DNA from 3 places in the Brevibacillus nitrificans genome. Region 2 is predicted to be linked to each of the others. Evidence: riboswitches for the same ligand, from Rfam matches in the RefSeq annotation. Region 2 holds a riboswitch; each other region holds the start of a gene.
What was found. Region 2 has a riboswitch for S-adenosylmethionine ahead of EDM59_RS25255 (pyridoxal phosphate-dependent aminotransferase). Riboswitches for the same ligand answer to the same signal wherever they lie in the genome.
Positions count from the first base shown of each region.

Region 1: it holds a riboswitch for S-adenosylmethionine, as region 2 does, so the genes downstream of both, metH (methionine synthase) here and EDM59_RS25255 (pyridoxal phosphate-dependent aminotransferase) in region 2, are expected to answer to the same signal.
Region 3: it holds a riboswitch for S-adenosylmethionine, as region 2 does, so the genes downstream of both, metK (methionine adenosyltransferase) here and EDM59_RS25255 (pyridoxal phosphate-dependent aminotransferase) in region 2, are expected to answer to the same signal.

Region 1 is NZ_RHHU01000003.1:1,499,518-1,503,752, forward strand. It holds gene metH (methionine synthase) at 1-2,584, opposite strand, end outside; SAM riboswitch class I at 2,773-2,873, opposite strand; gene EDM59_RS09065 (YjcZ family sporulation protein) at 3,086-3,187, shown strand; gene EDM59_RS09070 (hypothetical protein) at 3,344-3,838, shown strand; T-box leader at 3,882-4,119, shown strand; gene argS (arginine--tRNA ligase) at 4,188-4,235, shown strand, end outside.
Region 2 is NZ_RHHU01000017.1:431,631-435,865, forward strand. It holds gene EDM59_RS25245 (efflux RND transporter permease subunit) at 1-1,043, shown strand, start outside; gene EDM59_RS25250 (efflux RND transporter periplasmic adaptor subunit) at 1,100-2,332, shown strand; SAM riboswitch class I at 2,392-2,509, shown strand; gene EDM59_RS25255 (pyridoxal phosphate-dependent aminotransferase) at 2,624-3,802, shown strand; gene EDM59_RS25260 (hypothetical protein) at 4,070-4,235, shown strand, end outside.
Region 3 is NZ_RHHU01000002.1:81,899-86,133, reverse strand. It holds gene EDM59_RS01370 (S8 family serine peptidase) at 1-1,719, shown strand, start outside; gene EDM59_RS01365 (hypothetical protein) at 1,747-2,193, shown strand; SAM riboswitch class I at 2,247-2,349, shown strand; gene metK (methionine adenosyltransferase) at 2,483-3,694, shown strand; gene EDM59_RS01350 (sensor histidine kinase) at 4,187-4,235, shown strand, end outside.

The DNA.
Region 1 (4,235 bases), on a different contig from region 2:
TCTCCTCGACGACAGGTTGGGCGGTGGCGACTGCTTCTAGCAGATTTTGCTGCTCCTCCACCAGGCGTTCGCGCTCTTCCGGATTTTGCAGTCGGTTCACGAGGTCCAGACCATCCATCGCATCTTTTGCATAGAGCACGATCCCGCGGTATTCCGGCGCGATCCGGTTGGATGTGAACTTCCGAGTCAGCGCGGCGCCCCCTACCATCATCGGTACGTCAATTCCTGCATCGCGCAAGTCCTGCGCCGTAATGACCATCTGCTGTGCGGATTTCACCAAAAGACCGGACAGACCGATCGCATCCGGCTTTTGTTCGCGGCAGGCTGCGATCAACTGCTCAGGCGGGACTTTGATCCCGAGGTTCACCACATCGTAGCCGTTATTCGCCAAGATGATTTCCACCAGGTTTTTGCCGATGTCATGTACATCGCCTTTTACCGTTGCCAGCAGGATCTTGCCCTTCGCTGCCGCATCGGATTTCTCCATAAATGGTTCGAGATACGATACCGATGCCTTCATGACCTCGGCACTCTGCAGCACCTCTGCCACGATCAGCTGGTTGCCGTTGAAAAGGCGACCGACCTCTTCCATTCCCGTCATCAATGGTCCGTTGATAATTTCCAGCGGTGCATATTTTTCCAAAGCCAGCTTCAAGTCTTCCGTCAGACCATCCTTGGAGCCTTCGACGACATAGCGTGCCAGGCGTTCTTCCAGCGTCAGCTTGGAGACCTCTACGCTCACTTCTTTCTTCTTTTGACGATAAAACTCCGTAAAGGCGGCCAGCGTTTCGTCATTCGTTTCGAACAACAGCGCCTCGGCCAGCTTCCGTTCATTTTCCGGTATCGAAGCATAGCGCTCCAGCTTTTCCGTGTTGACGATCGCGTAGTCCAGACCTGCTACTGTCGTGTGGTACAGGAACACGGCATTCAGCACTTCCCGACCTGCTGCCGGCAATCCAAAGGATACGTTGCTGACACCCAGAATGGTTTTGCACTCCGGCATCGCTTGTTTGATCAAACGAATCCCTTCCACCGTTTCCTTAGCAGAACCGATGTACTGCTCATCGCCAGTTCCGACAGGGAATACCAGTGGGTCAAAAATGATGTCCTGCGGCTTTACTCCGTATTGATTTACCAATATATCGTAGGAACGCTTGGCAACCTCGAGCTTTTTCTCGCGAGTTACAGCCATCCCGGCTTCTTCAATCGTCCCGACGACGACTGCTGCACCGTATTTGTGAATGAGCGGTGCGACTTCCTCAAAACGCTCCAGCCCATCCTCGAGGTTAATCGAGTTGAGAATGGCCTTCCCTTGGGAGTAACGCAGACCCAGCTCCATCACTTTTGCATCGGTGGAGTCGATCATCAGCGGCGCCTTCACCTTTTTTACGATGAATTGCAGGAATTTTTCCATATCCTCGTATTCATCCCGGTCCGGGTCAGCCAAGCAGATGTCGATTACGTGGGCTCCACGCTTTACCTGTGCTCTGGCAATGTCGGATGCTTCCTCGTACTGACCTGCCGCGATCAAGTCACGGAATTTTTTCGAGCCGATGACGTTGGTACGCTCTCCCACGAGCAACGGACGATTGTCGTCTTCCACGTAAACCACTTCGATGCCAGAGACGGCGCTGACCGGTTCCTTCACTTGCTCACGCGGCTTGCAATCCTTTAGCGCCTCTGCCATTGCGCGGATATGCTCTGGCGTCGTACCGCAGCAGCCCCCCGCTACGTTCAGCCAACCCTGCTCAGCGAACGCGCGCATTTTGGCCGCTAAGCCTTGGGGAGTTTCGTGATAATGACCGTTTTCATCCGGAAGCCCAGCATTCGGATAACAGCTGACGCCGCATTCCGCCAAGCCGGACAGCGTACGCAGATGGTCACGCATGAATTCCGGGCCTGTCGCGCAGTTCAAACCGACCGAAACCGGCTTCAAGTGCTCCAGGGAAAAATAGAAAGCTTCAATGTTTTGTCCGGCGAGGGTAGTTCCCATCGGCTCGATCGTTCCCGAGAGCATGATCGGCAGTTCGGTTTGCAGTTCTTCAAACGCTTTGCGGATCCCGATGCCCCCCGCTTTCACGTTCAGCGTGTCTTGGGAGGTCTCTAAAAGAAGCACATCGGCTCCACCGAGAATCATCCCTTTGGCTTGGCGATAGTAGGACTCCACCAGCTCTTCAAAGGTGACGCCGCCTGTCAGAGACAGCGTTTTAGTCGTCGGCCCCATGGAACCTGCCACGTAGCGCGGCCATTCTGGAGTCGAGTAGGCATCCACCGCTTCCTTCGCCAGCCGGGTTGCCGCTATATTGATTTCGAGGTCTTTATCGGCTACGTCGTACTCAGCCAATACCACAGAAGTCGCGCCAAAGGTATTGGTCTCGACGATGTCTGCGCCTGCCTCCAAATACTTTTCATGGATGGAACGAATCACATCCGGTCTTGTCAAATTCAACAGCTCGTTACAGCCATCGTACTCCTCACCGCCAAAATCCTCGGCTGTCAGGTTTGCCTGTTGCAGCATGGTTCCCATTGCGCCATCTAGAATCAGAATTTTTCGGGAAAGCTGCTCGCGAAAAGTTGGTTTCATCAGCTTGCTCCTTTTCGGCCTCTTCTTAGCCGTTTCATACACTGCCCTGTTGTAGTTGCAAGTCTTCCTGTCTCACTTAGTTGTGCGTATACCGGATAAAAGCCTTATCCATGTTTATCTGCACAAAAAAATCCCCTTCTTAAGTAGAAGAGGATTTGTCCGCGAAATACAGAAGCGCCTGAGTCATCCTCTCATCTTTCAAAGCCGTAGCTTTGCTGGAATTGGCACCGGATTTCTACCGGTTGCCGAGGCTTCATCAGGCCAGTCCCTCTGCCTCTCTGGATAAGAGTCGTACATGGTTATGGAGTTGAAATGTCAAACTTCATGAATGTTTGCAAGTATCTTATCACCCCCCTGTCTCTTCGTCAATTGAGAATTTGTCTAATATTTACTCTTGTCTCAAAAGAATGCGCCCATTTTTGGTTGATCTAGACATTCGCCCACGCCAATCTGTGTGTTCGTGTATAGACTAGAGCATAACGGAAAGGAGGGGAAACAAACATGAGTACATCTTTTTGCGGCGGATTCTTTGGTGACAACTTCGCATTGGTGCTCGTACTGTTTATCCTGCTGGTAATTGTTGGGTGCTCCGAAGACTGCTAGTCATAGCGTATGAAAAGGGCCTAGATCCTCTAGGCTCTTTTTGCGTTTGCCTGGATCGAAAAAACCTCCGTTCATTGTCACTCTAAAGCGCTTTTGCTATACTGAATGCAAAAATGACATGTATCGCGGCTTGGCAATACAAAGGAGCGAAACGCTGTGGACACACTAGATGCCCGTGAAAAAGACGAATTTTTATCGTCTCTCGAAAAAATCAAGGAACTGGAGCAAAGTGAATTTGAGACTTACTCCATCGTGAAAAACCGGGAGACGGGTGACCATTATCTGCATTACTTCCTTTCCCATCTCAATTTATCCGCAGGTGGACGTCGAGATGATTACGACTATTTTCTTCCCCTCGATTCTGACGAAGTGCTCGGACTGATGTTTGGCGAGCAGCCTTACCAGTTTCCCGATCATTGGCGCAATCCATACCTGCGCAGCGGAAACGACAACCGGCTGATCCCCTTCGATCCATCCGAGAACTACGATCTGGAAGAAGATGCTGCAGCAGAGCTGGCTATGCTGGCACAGCTCGAGCAATTCAAAGAACAATGGATGAATGCAGAAAACATGAGTGCCGAGGAAAAGGAAAAGCTGACGAGAGAATACTTCGCACAGCTGGACAAGATTTTAAATAAACCGGAAGAGTGAGTTGCGCGAGTGCAGCCTCACCAGTTATAATGCTAGAGATATCGTTGAATCGTTGAAGAGGAAAGTACCTCATGCGAATGACGCTAGCGAGTCGGGGATGGTGAAAGCCCGATGCAGAGCATGAGAGGAAACGCACCTCGGAGATGCGTCCTGAACATTTGCGATTTGCAGATCGTGTAGGGAAACGCCGGGACTGCCCGATACAGCAGGTCAAGCGGTTTTTGCTTTCACGCAAAAACAACAGGAGTGGCACCGCGGGAGCACAACCTCTCGTCTCTTTCTTACAGGAGACGTAGAGGTTTTTTTATTTGGAGCACCCACCCTCTTTCCAATCAGAAAGGAGATTCACATGAGCTACAAACACCAAGTGGCGGAAAAAATCGCCGACGCCCTCGCA
Region 2 (4,235 bases):
AGGTGGAAGGAACACGCAATATTGTCTCCTCGATGGAAGAAAAAAGCCAGGAGCTGCAAGTGATCGTCAATGCCTCGCGGGCAGGCTTGTACGGACTGACGACCAGTCAGGTGCTGTCCAATGTGCGTACTGCCTTTGATGGAATGACCGTCACGACGTTTCAGACAGGCGATGATCAGATCGATATTCGCGTCATGATGCCGCGTAAATACCAGGACGACATCACTTATCTGCAGCAGCTTCGCATCCCGACATCAGGAGGGGCGCAGATCGCGTTATCCTCTGTCGCAGATATCGTCAACCAGGAAGTGCCCCAGGTGATTGCCCGCTCCAACCAGACGCGCGAAGTGAAAATCTCCGGAGAATTCGTCGGGCGTGATTTGAACTCCGTTTCCTCGGATATTCAAGCCCGTCTGAACGCGTTGACTTTGCCGGATGGCTACAGCATCGAGTTTGGCGGACAGAGCAAGGAAATGATGGAGTCGTTTGGCAGTCTCGGACTTGCGATCATCCTGTCCATCGCCCTCGTCTACATGGTTATGGCCAGCCAGTTTGAATCGCTGTTCACACCGTTTATCATCATGTTTTCGATTCCACCGACCTTCATCGGTGTCGTAGTCGGGCTGCTCGTGACCGGTAAGCCGCTCAGCGTACCTGCGCTCATCGGCTACATTCTCTTGATCGGAATCGTCGTCAACAACGCCATCGTGCTCATTGATTACGTCAATCAGCTGCGGAAAAAAGGCGTGGAGCGCAACGACGCGATACTCGCTGCAGGCCCTCTGCGGCTGCGTCCCATTTTAATGACTACGCTCGCCACGATTCTGGCGATTACTCCACTTGCTTTTGGGGGAGGCGAGGGCAACGAGTCGCAGGCACCGATGGCGATTGTGGTGATCTTCGGCCTTTCTTTCTCGACCATGATCACGCTGGTACTCATCCCGGTAATCTATACCTGGTTTGACGACCTGGTCAGCAAGCTGAAAAATCGCAAGCGTAGACAGAAGAAAGCCAAAGGCAGCGAGCTTCGTACCGAAGTATGATGCGGGAGAGAGCAGGCGGACACGAGGCGGCTCGCCTGCTAGAGGGAGGATAGAAAATGAAAAGAAGCGCGGCAACAATCGGACTGCTGCTGGCTTTTGCGGTAGCCATCGGAGGCTGTAGCAGCCAGGAGGCACAGGTGACACCTCAGCAGGAAGAGGCCAAGGTCGTCCCTGTCCAGATCGACACCGTCAAGCGAGGGAGTGTAGGAGCAAGCGCAGGGGTAACCGGAAAGCTGGCACCGAGCGAGACAGTCGAAGTCACGCCAAAAGCGAACGGAAAAATCAGCATGGTCCATGTAAAGCTGGGGCAGCAGGTACAAAAAGGAGCTGTTTTGTTCACGATGGATCAGACGGATCTAGCAAACGCGGTGAAGGAAGCGCAGGCGAGCTATGAGCTGGCGGCGGCATCCTTGCAGCAAAGCAAGACCAACACGGCGCAAAGCCTGCAGCAGGCCCAAAGCGGTCTCATTTCGGCGCAACAGGCACGAAACGATGCAAAACGAGACTATGAGCGGCTCGCGGCTCTGTTCAACCAGGGGGCGGTATCTGCCCAGCAGCTGGAGCAGGCCAAAGCCGTCTTGGTGAACGAACAGAGCGCGTATGATACCGCCAAGCAGACGCTCGCGACCGCGAAGCAAAAAACAGGTGTGGCAGTCACGGAGGCATCCGTAGAGCAAGCGCGGGTCGCCTTGGAAAACGCGCGTCAGCAGCTGGGGAATGCCGTTATTGCCGCCCCTATTTCGGGGACGATTTCAGAGGTGCACGGCTCTGCAGGAGAGATGGCATCGCCTCAATCTGCTGTCGTCACGATCGTGGATACAGATCCTTTGATCGCGAAGACCAATCTATCGGAAAAAGACATGGCGACGGTCAAGACAGGGGACCTCGTCCATGTCTCGCTCACGGCAACCGGGCAAAGCTTGCAAGGGACGGTAACGGCAATCAGCCCTGTCATGAATCCGGATTTGCGGGCTTATCCTGTGGAGATATCCCTCGCCAATCGGGATGACCGACTGAAAGCGGATATGGTGGTCAACATCCAATTCGGTCAGCAGCAATCTGCCCAGTCCTTGGTGATCTCGCGAAAGGCTGTGTTTGAGGAAAACGGGAAACAATACGTGTATCGGCTGGACCAGTTGACTGCGAAAAAAGTAGAGGTCAAAACGGGAGTGCAGACAAGTGATGCCGTCGAGATTCTCGCGGGTGTGAAAGAAGGAGAGCAGATCGTAGTGCGGGGACAGACGCTGCTCAAGGACGGAGCGACCGTGCAAATTCAGCAAGGATCTTGACACACCGGTAGTGCTCAAGTAGTATGAAGAAGATTCAAAACATTATATTCCGTGTGCTTTACTTATGTAGAGAGGTGGAGGGACTGGCCCTATGAAGCCCGGCAGCGGATCTGCTCACCCATAGCGGGAAGTAGATGCTGTGCCAATTCCAGCAGGAGAATTCCTGACAGATAAGGACGTGACGAAGCTGATCTATCCCTTTTTCTGTGAGGAAAAAGGGATTTTTTGCTTGGCGGAGCCAAGTTTTCTAACATTCCCAGCATTACCCGACAGAAAGGAAAATGAAGAAAGATGCGTATCCAACCCTCCGACATGATCGATCGCCTGCCGACACAGTTTTTTGCCACACTCGTAGCGAAAGTAAACAAAGTGATCGCTGCAGGACATGATGTCATCAACCTCGGCCAGGGCAATCCTGATTTGCCGACACCCGCCCATATCGTAGAAGAGCTGCAAGCAGCCGCTGCACTCCCGCTGCATCATAAATATCCGCCATTCAGCGGACGCCTCGAGCTGAAGCAGGCTGTCGCTCACTGGTATAAACAAGAGTTCGATGTTGACCTCGATCCCGAAGAAGAAGTAGCCATTTTGTTCGGAAGCAAAACAGGACTGGTAGAGATCTGTCAGGTCTTGATGAACAAAGGGGACGTGGCTCTGGTGCCGGATCCAGGCTACCCGGACTACTGGTCTGGCGTGGCGGTGGTAGATGGACGCATGGTCATGATGCCACTGCGCGCTGAAAATCAGTTCTTGCCGGATTACGGCCAGATTCCTCAGGAGGATTTGGACCGCGCGAAGCTGATGTTCCTCAACTATCCAAACAACCCGACAGCGGTAAACGCTCCGTTTGAGTTTTACGAAGAGACAATTCGTTTTGCCCGCAAAAACGAGATCGTCGTATGTCACGACTTCGCGTACGGCGCGATCAGCTACGACGGGAAAAAGCCGGTGAGCTTCATGCAAGTACCGGGTGCTAAGGAGGTCGGCGTGGAGTTTTATACGCTGTCCAAAACCTACAACATGGCAGGCTGGCGCGTCGGTGCGATGGTCGGAAACCGCGAGCTGGTGCGTCTGATCAATCTGATTCAGGACCATTATTTCGTCAGTTTGTTCGGTGCTGTGCAGATGGCCGCTGCCAAAGCGATGACAGAGTCGCAGCAATGCGTGCGCGATCTCGTAGCGGTTTATGAGGGCCGCCGCAACGCGCTGTTCTCCAACCTGCACCGCATCGGGTGGCAGGCTCAGCCTTCGCAAGGCTCGTTCTTTGCCTGGCTGCCGGTTCCGAGTGGTTTTACTTCCGTCGAGTTCTCCGATTTGCTGCTGGAAAAAGCCCATGTCGTCGTGGCGCCAGGAAATGGCTTCGGACCGACCGGCGAAGGCTACGTCCGCGCGGCACTTCTATCGGATGAGGCACGATTGGCAGAGGCTGTACGTCGAATCGAGCAGCTCGGTATTTTTGCCAAAGCCTAAATGAAAAGTGAGAAAGACCGTTATCCCTGAGAAAGAGCAGCTCAGAGATGACGGTCTTTTTTTCTGTGGACTCATTTCGGGTATATGCCCATCGCTTGCCGAAGGGAGGAAGAATAAGGTGGATGAGAATGGGCATTTTAAAAAAGAGTTTGTCATTCTCAATAAAAATCATTCTCAGCATTGACAGATAATGATTTTCATTATACGATGAATACTGTTAATGATAATTAGTCTCAACAACAACAATTGGCAAAGCAGGAGGGTACTATGCGCTATCAGATTAACGGTTACACGGATATGTATACGGTGATCGCCAACGAGCGTAAGATAGGCGGGGCCATTGAAGCAAGCTCAATCCGTCTGCGTACGGGAGAGGTATATGCCAATGCCGTTCTCACTCGATTGGAAATGTCAGGTGCGCATTTTTGCTCGA
Region 3 (4,235 bases), on a different contig from region 2:
CAAACGGCGACTAATCTGGGCGAAAGCGGATGGGACAAGCGTACGGGCTACGGATTGCTCAACGTGGAAAAAGCAGTCACCTCAGCGATGTCTCAGGACTTTTTAGAGCCAAACAATGTATTGTCGCGTGCCAAGGCATTTCCGATCGAGCAGCAAATACGTGGAAATCTCGGTCCGAACGACACGACTGACTGGTTTAAAATGGACGTCCCCTATGATGGAAGAGTCAGCTTTACGGCATCGGTGAATTCGACTGTATCTTCCCCGATGGCGGCTACCTTTTATTCAGAAAATCGGACGCCGGTCACACACTACATCGGAAATGGCGACACGATAACCGTTTCGGCAAAAGCGGGTCGCATGGACATCAGGCTCGTGCGAAATGGGGGCGTAAATGCCTTTTCCTACGTGCTTACCAGCAGATTCAGCATCAACCCGGACCGCAATGAGCCGAATGACACCAGTGGAACGGCCAGACCGCTTGTGGGCAACCAGATCAGCGTGAACGGAAGCTTTCATAAGGAGGGAGATCAAGACTGGTTCTCCTACTATGTCCGCGAATATGGGCATCTGGATGTGACGGTGACACCAGACAACAAGCGTATGGACCCGGTACTTGCGATCGGCAAGCAGGGCCAGGGAAATAGCACGACATGGGATCAGCTGTATGATAACGGTGATCGTGACGACCCAGCGGAGCATGCATCCAAAGAGGTATCTCCTGGTAAATACCTCCTCCGCGTGAGTGAGTACGAGCAAAATGCAGTGAATGGCGAATACAGGCTGGACTTGAGCTTTACGCCTGTGAAAAAAGATGTAAACGAGCCGAATGACGCGTATCGTCAGGCATCCTATCTGGCAGGTGGTACCGTCATGACAGGGACGCTGCCGACCACTACCGATTCTGACTGGTTCCAATTTACTGTCGGTTCAGAGTCGTACGTCTATGTTCGCGCTCCCTTTATCCCGGTCTCATCCGGCATGAGAATCGCCTTGTACAGCGCAAATAATTTCAATTATGCATTGGCCTCCACGAACGAAGTGGCAGAGCTTTCGGACCAAGGCAAGGATATTTTCGGACTGCGTTTGCAGCCTGGCAAGTATTATATTCGTTTGAACAGTGGCGTTCCGTTTAAATACGACGCCTACCGTTTGACCGTAAACCAGCAGGTGCTGGTCGGTGGGTATCGAGATATTTCCAGTCACTGGGCCCGTTCTGAGATCGTCCGCCTAAGCAATCGAGGGATTGTCAAAGGCTTTGCAGACGCCACGTTCAAGCCAAATCAGGCTGTGACACGCGCGCAGTTTGCGACGATGCTGATTTCGGCGATGCGCTCGGATGGGTTGCCAGTAGCTTCCTCTTATACGGGCAAAACGACCTTCCGTGATCTGCCGAAAAAGCACTGGGCGTATAACAACATGGGGATCGCTTATCAGGTAGGCATCATGAAAGGCTACCCGAACAAGCAGATGAAGCCCGATCAGCCGATCACCCGTGCGGAGATGGCTTCCATGATTGCCCGTGCGCACAATGTACTGCTGTACAAGCGCAGCACATCCAGCTATCGGGATGTACCGACCAGTCACTGGGCTTCCCCAGCCATTGAGGCATTGACCTCACGCGATTGGTTGAACGGTTATGGTTCTACGTTCAAGCCACAGGGTATTGCCACTCGGGCAGAGGTTGTGGTATTGATTACAAAAGCTTATAAATTTTAACCGCAAAATCTGGGGAGGATAAAAAGGATGAAACCAGTCACAAAAGGCCTGCTCGCAGCTGCGATTGGGGGAACAGCAATATTTGCCTCTCAGGCGATGGCAGATGGCGTGGGAGGCGTACCCGGCTCTGTAGACGATCCTGTGGTTACCAAAAGCTACGTCGACCAGCAAATTCAGGCAGCCGGCGGTGGAGGCAGTACGCTGACAGTCGTTGAGGTAAATCCTGGACAGACGCTGTACGGCTTTGAAGGCACAGAATTTATTGTTCGCACAGGAAAAGTACAAGCTGTAGCGGGCAACAATGGAGACGGTCTGACTGACCTGACAGCGGGTGTAGACCTTCGCGGTGGAGCTGTGGTCGGTACGAACCACCTGCTTCTGATTGCCCGTTCTGACAACCGCGGATTGCGTCTCGCACCTGGTTACGATGGGATTTCTCACGTGATGGTTCGAGGGAAATATACGCTCCGATAAAAGTCTATTGACACCATAGAGAAAAACAATTATTCTATAATCCGTAATGGATACTCTTATCCAGAGCAGGCGGAGGGACTGGCCCTATGAAGCCCGGCAACCGACGAAAGAGCGGTGCTAACCAGCAGAACGGACATCTGTTCTGGCCGATAAGAGGATGAAGGAAGCATAAAGCGCTCAAACCTTTTCCTCCGACTTGTTGGAAAAGGTTTTTTTATTGCGTTTACGTCGATAAAATCCTGACTCGGCTACCACACTATTTGTATGAGGTCAAAGGAGGTATTTTCTCATGGCTTTGCAAAAAGGTCGTCGTCTGTTCACATCTGAATCCGTAACCGAAGGACATCCGGATAAAATTTGTGACCAAATTTCCGATTCCATCTTGGATGCGATCCTGTCCAAGGATCCAAACGCTCGTGTCGCTTGCGAAACATCCGTAACAACAGGTCTCGTACTGGTTGCTGGTGAAATCACCACAAATACCTACGTAGACATTCAAAAGCTGGTTCGCGAAACCATTCGCGGCATTGGCTACGATCGTGCGAAATTTGGTTTTGACGCTGATACTTGCGGTGTAATTACTGCAATCGGCGAACAGTCTGCTGACATTGCTCTTGGCGTTGACCAAGCTCTGGAAGCACGTGAAGGTCAAATGTCCGACGCTGAAATCGAAGCAATCGGTGCTGGTGACCAAGGTCTGATGTTCGGATTTGCTTGCAACGAGACACCTGAACTGATGCCGCTGCCAATCAGCATGGCGCACCAACTGGCTCGCCGCCTGACAGAAGTACGCAAAAACGATACCCTGTCTTACCTGCGTCCAGATGGAAAAACGCAAGTAACGGTTGAATACGACGGTGACAAGCCAGTTCGTATCGACACCATCGTTATTTCTACCCAACACGCTCCTGAGACTACTTTGGAGCAAATCAAGAAAGACCTCGTAGAGCACGTAATCAAGCCTGTTGTTCCTGCTGAATTGCTGGACGCGGATACGAAATACTTCATCAACCCAACGGGCCGTTTCGTAATTGGCGGACCACAAGGGGATGCTGGCTTGACTGGCCGCAAAATCATCGTAGATACCTACGGCGGTTATGCACGTCATGGCGGCGGTGCGTTCTCCGGTAAAGATCCAACAAAAGTGGACCGTTCCGGCGCATACGCTGCTCGTTATGTAGCGAAAAACATCGTAGCTGCAGGTCTGGCTGACAAGTGCGAAGTTCAAGTGGCTTATGCCATTGGGGTAGCACAGCCTGTATCGATCGCAGTCGATACTTTTGGCACAGGAACCGTTTCCGAAGAAGATTTGGTAAAATTGGTTCGTAAACATTTTGACCTGCGTCCTGCTGGTATCATTAAGCAACTGGACCTGCGTCGTCCGATTTACAAACAAACTGCAGCGTATGGTCACTTCGGCCGCAACGACCTGAATGTTCCTTGGGAGCAAACAGACAAAGCAGATGCACTGAAGCAAGATGCTGCTGCACTCGTGAAATAAGAAGGAACAGACGAAAGAGCCTAGTTTATCCGCTAGGCTCTTTTTTTGTTTGGTAACAATTTGTGTGCTTCTAAGGCTTGGTGCGGTCAAATTGTCTACTCTTCGTGCGCGCCGTCCATTTATTGGGGAGCCGATCACAAAGGATTTTGTAGGACTATGTCGAATCATCTTATGAGGGAAGTAAAGGAGGAGTATTGGCTGAATAGAGGCTCTTCCTTTTTGCAGATAAACAATTTGATCGAAAACGTGACCGTTGGAATCATGGGAGAGGGATCGAAAGAAAAAAATGTGCCTGAAGTGCAACCTTTTCCCCATGTTGATACGTCTATAAGCATAAGCGTAGCCAAGAGTGCTGAGCCAAACGTCATGCCCTAAAAAAAAGCAACAACAAAACCGAAACAATAGTATAGAGATTTTGGTAGTTGTATGGACGAAAGCGATCCTCCATCAGCTGTTCACGAAAGCGAAATACTTGATTGAAGGAGAGCAATCATGAACAAGGCGATTGACATTAGCGTGCTCGATGGAGTTATTAAACGAA